Regions from separate parts of the Staphylococcus lutrae genome, predicted to be linked through region 2. Evidence: riboswitches for the same ligand, from Rfam matches in the RefSeq annotation. Region 2 holds a riboswitch; each other region holds the start of a gene.

Region 1 (2,207 bases), 960 kb from region 2:
CCCTTATCACCAACGTTAGCAGAGCAGTGCATACTTAAAATGTTTCTTTGTGGTAGTAAGTAGTTCATCACAGAGAAAATGGACTTTTTCATTTCTCCAGCATATTCTGTGCCTCCGATAAGGACAACTTTGTGTTTGAATGAAATAATAACAAATGTTTCCGAACGTGTCCCATCGATTTCAGGATCTGCTTTAAAGCGCGGTGCAGAGATGAGGGTGAAATCTGCTTTAATTTTAGACGCTTCTTCCTTTGAACTGGGTTTGATAAATAAATTTTGAACAAATAAATTATGCCATGCATATTCATTGATGACGGATAGTTTAAGTTGTGATTGTTTGTCACTTCCTGCATAGCCGCTAAAGACAAATAATTCATCTTTTTGATTTAAATAATCCATGACTTTATCATACAGCTTTAAAAATTTTTCTTCTGAGATAGGTTGATTAACGCTCCCCCAATCAATATCATCTTTAACTTGTGGATTATCAACAATAAATTTATCTTTAGGGGAGCGTCCCGTATATTCTCCTGTGTTGGCATTGATTGCACCTGACTCTGTTAACACAGCTTCGTTTCTTTTCAGAATTTTATTGTAGAGCTCTGTCGTAGTCAGTTGAAAATGTGAACTCGGTTTATCAATTAATGTGCCAATTGCTTCTTTGTCGAATGACATGGTATCATCCCTCCAAATTAATATTGAAAATGTAAGCCTTTACATTTAAAAAGTATAACATATTCGCTAAATAATCCATACCGAATTTAGAAAAAATAAAGATAAAATAAAGAAAGTAAAGTAATTTTTCACTATAGTAGTGGGCACTTCCAACTGAAACATTTCGTACAGCAAGGAACGCAATGAATTCTAGGATGCATTGATGAAATTGACATCGTAATCAAATTTATGTAATATGAAAACAACGGATTCTCTTATCCTGAGTGGTGGAGGGACATGGACCCAATGAAACCCAGCAACCTCTTTTAACGAAGAAAGGTGCCAAACCGTTTGCAGACATTTCTATGGTCTGAACGATAAGAGCGAATGGACGTTAGAGCCTTCACTCTATTTAATAGTGTCGAAAGGCTCTTTTTTATTGAGCTCAGAGAGAGAATGTTCGTAATATTTGATAAAAAGGAGTATATGATGACTTATAACAGACGTTTATTCACTTCAGAATCAGTTACTGAGGGTCACCCAGACAAAATTGCTGACCAAATTTCTGATGCAATTTTAGATGAAATCTTAAAAGGAGACCCAGATGCACGTGTCGCTTGTGAAACAACAGTGACGACTGGAATGGCATTAATTGCAGGTGAGATTTCAACTTCTACATATGTTGATATCCCGAAAGTCGTAAGAGAAACAGTCAAAGAAATTGGTTACACACGAGCGAAGTATGGTTACGATTATAAGACGATGTCAGTATTAACTGCTATTGATGAACAATCACCAGATATCGCACAAGGGGTAGATCGTGCGCTAGAATACCGCGATGATTCAAATGAAGAGGTACTCAACACAGGTGCAGGCGATCAAGGATTAATGTTTGGATTTGCGACAAATGAAACAGAGGCACTCATGCCATTACCAATTGATTTATCACATAAATTATCTAAACGTTTATCTGAAGTGCGTAAAAATGGCACTTTAGATTATTTAAGACCGGATGGGAAAGTACAAGTAACTGTGGAATATGATGAAAACGATCAACCTAAGCGAATCGATACGATTGTTATTTCTTCTCAACATCATGAAGAAGTTGAACTTGAGAAAATTCAAAATGATATTAAAGCCCATGTTATTTACCCAACGGTTGATGAAAAGCTTTTAGATGAAGATACAAAATTTTTCATTAATCCAACAGGACGTTTCGTAATTGGTGGACCACAAGGAGATGCCGGCTTAACAGGCCGTAAAATCATTGTTGATACGTACGGGGGATATGCACGTCATGGTGGCGGTGCATTTTCTGGTAAAGATCCTACAAAAGTTGACCGTTCGGCTGCATATGCGGCGCGTTATGTTGCCAAAAATATTGTTGCTGCAGATCTTGCTGACAAGTGTGAAGTGCAACTGGCCTATGCAATTGGGGTAGCGCAACCGGTATCGATTGCCATTGATACTTTTGGCACTGGGAAGGTCAAAGAGGAACTTTTGATTGAAGCCGTGAGTAAAAACTTTGATTTACGTCCAGCTGGCATTATTCAA
Region 2 (2,207 bases):
AATTGAATGATTCAAGCGAGCTAGATGCATTAATGGATGCAGCAAGCTATGAAAAAATGATTGGTGAATAATCGCATCATGAGAACTCCTCGGTAATGTCATTATCTAGGAGTTTTTTATATACAAATATTTTTTAGAAGGTGAAGCACATGACGATGATCCATAAGGTGATAGTGGTTGAAGGGAAATCTGATAAAAAACGTCTTCAAGAAGTGTTGCTAGAACCTGTAGAAATCATTTGTACACATGGAACAATGGGAATCGAAAAGCTAGACAATATGATTGAATATTTGTATGATAAACAAGTCTATATATTAGTTGATGCAGACGCAGAAGGTAGACGGATTCGCAAGTGGTTTTCCACGTATTTGAGTGAGCGGATAGATATCGTTATCGACACGACTTATAGTGAAGTCGCACGCTGTCCACGTGATTATCTCGCTAAACGTTTACAAAATTTTGGTTTTAAAGTAAAGCAAGACTTTTTTGTTAAAGGGAAGTATTCTTATGCCGAATGTTTCAAAACAATCAAACAATATATCTGAACATTTCGATAAAAGTGCCCATCTTATTTTTGGATATACGCCGATGTGTGGGACATGTAAGGTGGCGGAACGAATGTTAGATATTGTGAATGAAATGGTGTCATGGCCTCTGGTGAAAGTGGATTTGAATTATTACCCGGAGTGGAGTCAAACACATGAAATCCAATCCGTTCCTGTACTACTCATCATGCGATATGATCAAGAAGTTGAACGGATTTATGCGTTTCATTCTGTTACTGATTTATTAGAAAAAATAAAAAAACCATTGACGTAAGTTGCGGACAATGATATTATAGTAAACAATTAAATAATCAGAAAACTCTTATCCAGAGTGGTGGAGGGATGTGCCCTACGAAGCCCGGCAACCGTCTATATTATAGAAATGGTGCCAATTCACAAAAAGTATTGACGACTTTTGAAGATGAGAGAAAAGCGACTCGTGTTATTGCTTTCTCTTTTTTCTTTAAAAGAGAAAGCATTTTTTTAATTTATAAAGGAAAGACTGAGGAGGCGTAGAATGATTACACTTAAAAATATAGTGAAGAAGTACGAGAGTAAATCAAAATCTGTAACTGCTGTAAATAATGTAAATCTCGAAATCGATAGAGGTAAAATTTATGGGATTATCGGATTTTCAGGAGCAGGTAAAAGTACTTTGATTCGATTATTTAATTATTTAGAGAAACCCACGTCAGGTGAAGTCATCATCGGCGGCGATCATATCGGGCAATTAAGTCCATCTGAGTTACGACGAAAGCGTCAAAAAGTGAGTATGATTTTCCAACATTTTAACTTATTGTGGTCTAGAACGGTGTTGGATAATATCATTTTTCCACTCGAAATTGCGGGTGTTCCTAAAGGTGAAGCGAAAGAACATGCGATGGAACTCGTCTCTCGTGTAGGGTTACAGGGGCGTGAGCACGCATATCCATCAGAGTTATCAGGCGGACAAAAGCAGCGTGTCGGTATTGCGCGTGCTTTAGCAAACAATCCAGAAGTATTGTTGTGTGACGAAGCGACAAGTGCGCTAGATCCACAAACAACAGATGAAATACTAGACTTATTACTTCAATTGAAAAAAGAGAATAATTTAACGATTATTATGATCACACATGAAATGCATGTCATTCGACGCATTTGTGACGATGTTGCTGTGATGGAAAACGGTAAAGTCATTGAGGAAGGAAAAGTGTCAGACATTTTTGAGAATCCACAGCATGAGGTGACACGTCGATTTGTTCGAGAAGACTTGAAACCGAGTGATCAAGGCGAAGATTTAACGCACACCTTTGATTTAAAAGCTGATGAAGTGTTGGCGCGACTGACTTTTTCGGGTGAAAATACAACACAGCCGGTCGTGTCATATTTGACAGAAACGCATCACCTTCAATTGAATATTTTAGAAGGAAACATTAAACATTCTAAAACGGGGGCTATCGGTTATTTGCTCGTGCATATTAAAGATTTTTCAAAGATACACTTTGAAGAAATTAAAGCAGCGTTAGATGCACAAAATGTAGACATTGAGGTGATCAAACATGGGTAAGAGTATGAGCGATATTTTACACGAAATGATAACCATGCCGAATGTAAAATGGCCTGCCGTATGGGAAGCGACATACGAAACATTGTATATGACGATCATTTCGACGGCGTTTTCAT
Region 3 (2,207 bases), 1.2 Mb from region 2:
TCCTGTTCCAAAAACATCGTGCCATTGATCGCGTTGTTCTAAAAAGGATTGTGCAATGGCTTGAGCGCCTTCTAACGAGTGAGAAGCGGCCCAACCACATTGGACTTCGTTGCATGCAGGGACTTCTTTAGCTGAAATCACGTCGTTGAGCGTTTTTTCAATAATATTGAGTACGTCATCATAATCTGTGTGATTAATAAACGAGACATAGAAACCAGTCTGACACCCCATTGGACTTAAATCAACGACTTTATCTGTATGATTGCGAATGTTTTCTGCCATTAAATGTTCCAAAGAATGGAGACTGGGCATTTCCATATGCGCTTTGTTCGGTTGTTTAAACCGTATATCATATTTATAAATATCATCTCCATTGAGCCCTTTCATTGTGCCAGCAAGCCGAATAAATGGTGCAACGACTTTAGTGTGATCGAGATTAAAACTTTCTACATTCATTTTTGGCATGGTGATCCCTCCTTCATCATTACCTTCATTTTAACATATTCAATTGCAGAAAAAAGAATTTTGAGATGTGTTGACGTCTTGAGTGATAAGGAAAAAAGGCTTCAAACCGAGTTATACGAGTGGTTTTATAAGTTTTAAAAACTTCAAATACAAGTATACAAATAAGAAGGATACAATTGAAAGTGAAGCAGTATAAAAACAATAATTGTTAGAAGATTTGGAACAGTGTTGAAATAACATGACAAAACACGCAAAATTAGTTAAAATGGTTACACAATTGAATCAAATTTATCGAGAGTGGTGGAGGGAATTGGCCCAACGAAACCCAGCAACCTCATCGGATTGACGATAAAGGTGCGAATTCCAACAGTTTGACGACTGAAAGATAAATGAAAACAGAGGCGTTATCACATACGTTCATCAGTCATACGGTACTTGTTGGTGAGAGAACGATGCGATAACTTTTTTATTTTAAGGAGGAGGATTTGATGCAGGAGAGAGCGCAGCGGATTTTAGATTATATTGACCAACATAGATTGACCTATATCGATATCAGTCATCAAATACATGATCGGCCAGAGATCGGAAATGAAGAAATTTTCGCTTCGAGATTATTAATCGAACATTTAAAGGCACAACAATTTCAAATAGAGAGAGACATTGCTGGGCATTCAACTGGATTTATTGCGACATACGACTCAGGCGCACCGGGTCCTAAAATCAGTTATCTTGCCGAATATGATGCATTACCAGGGCTCGGTCATGCATGTGGACATAATATTATCGGAACAGCGAGTGTGTTAGCGGCCATTGCGTTAAAACAAGTTATTGATGAGATTGGGGGACAGGTCATTGTGTTTGGTTGTCCCGCTGAAGAAGGTGGGGAGAACGGAAGTGCAAAAGCATCATATGTTCGTGAAGGTTTATTTGATCAGATTGATGTTGCACTGATGGTACATCCAGGTAATGAAACATATCGTACAGTTCCGACACTTGCCGTCGATGTTCTGGATATTAAATTTTATGGGAAGAGTGCACATGCTTCGGAAAACGCAGAAGAAGCCCGTAACGCTTTGGATGCGATGTTAAGCTATTTCAATGGCGTGGCACAGCTCCGTCAACATATTAAAAAAACGGAACGCGTCCATGGCGTCATTTTAGAAGGTGGACAAGCGGCGAATATTATACCAGATTTTACGCACGCACGATTTTATACACGTGCAACGACGCGCAAAGATTTAGATGTATTGACGGCAAGAGTACATGATATTGCAAAGGGCGCTGCCATACAAACGGGTTGTGAATTTGAATTTGGGCCAATTCAAAATGGCGTTAATGAATTTATTCAATCTGATGCGTTAGATGACTTATTTGAGCAATATGCGACTTTACTTGGGGAGGAAGTGAGTCATGATGATTTCGGTTACGGTTCAACGGACACAGGCAATGTGAGTCATGTTGTCCCAACGATTCATCCGCATATTAAAATAGGACCTAAAAGCTTAGTGGGTCATACACATCGTTTTCGTGAAGCAGCAGTAAGTCCGATGGGGGATCAAGCATTGATTATAGGCGCAAAAACGATTGCACTGATGGGAGCGAGATTGATACAAGATGATGCGTTGTTACAAACGATTCAACGGCAACATCAAAATAAAAGGGAGTCATAAACGATGAAAAATTATGAAAAAGATTTACAGCATATTACAATGGGGGAGATTTATGATACCAATGTCGTATAT
Region 4 (2,207 bases), 540 kb from region 2:
GCACTCTATTTTACATAGAATAGGCGTGGGGAGTTTAGTGACCGATGAAACGTTTGCGGTTGCGATTACCCCTTATACGAAAGGTTTCTCTATTACGCATCAATGGATGTATGGTTTAAATGTATTGGCTTATTTATTTTGGGCGCTTGTTACGGTGTTAGGTGCATTGCTTGGAGATTTTTTCAAACATCCTGAAACTTTTGGGCTCGATTATGCGATTACGGCAATGTTTATCTTTTTAGCGATTTCACAATTTGAAGGGATAACAAAAACGAAACTACGCGTTTATCTTTTTTTAGTCGGTATCGTCATTGTCATGATGTTGTTATTAAGTCTCTTTATGCCTTCTTATTTGGCGATTTTGCTTGCATCTACATGTAGTGCCACGATAGGGATGGTGATTGATCGATGACATTATATTTATTTTGGACGATTGTCTTATCAGGTTTAGTTACATTGCTCATACGTATTGCGCCATTTGTGATGATTTCTAAAGTTGAGCTGTCTGAAAAAGTATTAAAATGGCTCACGTTTATTCCTATTACGCTATTTACTGCATTAGTCGTGGACGGTTTGATTCAGCAGCAACAGGGCGTCATGGGGTATACGTTGAATTGGATTTTTATATGGGCACTGATTCCTACAATACTTTTTGCATTGTGGACAAAAAGTTTAACTGTTACCGTCATTATTGGAATGGTGAGTGTTGCATTTTTGAGAATTATCGGATTATTCTAATTAATCATTTGCATATATGACCTATATAAGGTATGATGAAATTCAAACTAGATATCATAAAAAACTTATTGAGAGAAGTTGAGGGATTTGGCCCTGTGACACTTCAGCAACCACTTAAACATCTAAGTACGGTGCTACAACCAACCACACACGTGGATGATAAGTTCATTCGTTAACTGATTTACTGAGTTGTATTGCCGTATAAAGGTAATATGACTTTTTTATTTTTAGAGGGAGGGCAGTCTTAAATGATGAATTATCGAGTAGATACTTTGGAATTGGGCCCATTTATGACAGCGTCGGGTGAGTCGATTGAAAATTTAAAATTACGCTATGAATATGTAGGCTATTCTGGTCAACCCCTTGCTGTTGTTTGCCATGCGCTAACAGGCAACCACTTAACGTATGGTACAGAAGAAAAGCCAGGTTGGTGGCGTGAGATTATTGATGGAGGGTATGTACCTGTACATGATTATCAATTTCTTACATTTAATGTGATTGGTAGTCCATTTGGTTCAAGTTCCCGTTTAACCGATCCTAATTTTCCACAAAAATTGACCTTGCGCGATATTGTCCGTGCACTTGAGATGGGTATCGCTGCATTGGGCTATCAGCAGATTGATGTACTCATTGGTGGCTCTTTAGGGGGATGCAAGTCATGGAACTTCTATACAATCAAAAATTTAATGTTAAAAAAGCGATTATACTTGCAGCCACAGAAAAAACCTCTTCATATAGTCGAGCTTTTAATGAGATTGCACGTCAAGCGATTTACTTAGGGGGTAAGGAAGGGCTGAGTATCGCTAGACAACTTGGATTTTTAACCTATCGTTCTTCTAAAAGCTATGATGCCCGCTTTACCCCAGATGAAGTCGTATCGTATCAAAAGTATCAGGGAAATAAATTTAAGGAGCAGTTTGATTTACAATGTTATCTCACACTTCTTGGTGTGTTAGACAGTCATGATATACATCAAGGTCGTGATGATGTTGAAGCAGTATTCCAACAATTAGAGACGAAAGTACTGACATTTGGGTTTACAGATGATTTGTTGTATCCTAATGATCAAGTTGAAGCATTAGGCGCATATTTTAAATTTCATCGCCACTTTTTTGTTCCTGATAACGTAGGACATGATGGTTTTCTCTTGAATTTTAATGATTGGGCCCCCTACTTATATCATTTTTTAAAAGTTTCCAAGTTTAGACGGTAATACCCTACTTTTATGTTAAATATGTTCGCTCAGAATACTAGACAAAAAGCTATATTTTAGGGATAATAGCTAGAATATAGCTTTTCTAAGTTTGTTCAAACAACACAAAGCTTTGTAATTGAGTGGTAAGATGCGGAAAATAAAATAGTGCAAATTGTATTCATATTACAAAACTTGTAAAATAAAGACTATAGATTAAAAAAGTTTGGAAGTGGCTTCTTTGTTTTCGAAAATTGATCTTAAAGCAACACTCATC

Evidence for each region. A riboswitch is a leader RNA that binds a small molecule or an ion and turns the genes downstream of it on or off. The one in region 2 is predicted to bind S-adenosylmethionine.
Region 1: linked by a shared signal. The riboswitch ahead of metK (methionine adenosyltransferase) and the one ahead of B5P37_RS08490 (methionine ABC transporter ATP-binding protein) in region 2 are both predicted to bind S-adenosylmethionine.
Region 3: linked by a shared signal. The riboswitch ahead of B5P37_RS02685 (M20 family metallopeptidase) and the one ahead of B5P37_RS08490 (methionine ABC transporter ATP-binding protein) in region 2 are both predicted to bind S-adenosylmethionine.
Region 4: linked by a shared signal. The riboswitch ahead of metX (homoserine O-acetyltransferase MetX) and the one ahead of B5P37_RS08490 (methionine ABC transporter ATP-binding protein) in region 2 are both predicted to bind S-adenosylmethionine.

The regions. Positions count from the first base shown of each region.
Region 1 is NZ_CP020773.1:250,335-252,541, reverse strand. Features, by position in the region: gene pckA (phosphoenolpyruvate carboxykinase (ATP)) at 1-674, opposite strand, end outside; SAM riboswitch class I at 926-1,037, shown strand; gene metK (methionine adenosyltransferase) at 1,143-2,207, shown strand, end outside.
Region 2 is NZ_CP020773.1:1,827,254-1,829,460, forward strand. Features, by position in the region: gene gcvH (glycine cleavage system protein GcvH) at 1-71, shown strand, start outside; gene B5P37_RS08480 (toprim domain-containing protein) at 150-545, shown strand; gene B5P37_RS08485 (thioredoxin family protein) at 508-819, shown strand; SAM riboswitch class I at 865-973, shown strand; gene B5P37_RS08490 (methionine ABC transporter ATP-binding protein) at 1,063-2,091, shown strand; gene B5P37_RS08495 (methionine ABC transporter permease) at 2,084-2,207, shown strand, end outside.
Region 3 is NZ_CP020773.1:533,151-535,357, reverse strand. Features, by position in the region: gene B5P37_RS02690 (S-ribosylhomocysteine lyase) at 1-465, opposite strand, end outside; SAM riboswitch class I at 751-857, shown strand; gene B5P37_RS02685 (M20 family metallopeptidase) at 954-2,135, shown strand; partial or broken gene ldmS (L-aspartate--L-methionine ligase LdmS) at 2,139-2,207, shown strand, end outside.
Region 4 is NZ_CP020773.1:1,292,079-1,294,285, reverse strand. Features, by position in the region: gene B5P37_RS05915 (AzlC family ABC transporter permease) at 1-412, shown strand, start outside; gene B5P37_RS05910 (AzlD domain-containing protein) at 409-738, shown strand; SAM riboswitch class I at 801-904, shown strand; partial or broken gene metX (homoserine O-acetyltransferase MetX) at 987-1,951, shown strand; gene B5P37_RS05900 (DUF2232 domain-containing protein) at 2,172-2,207, shown strand, end outside.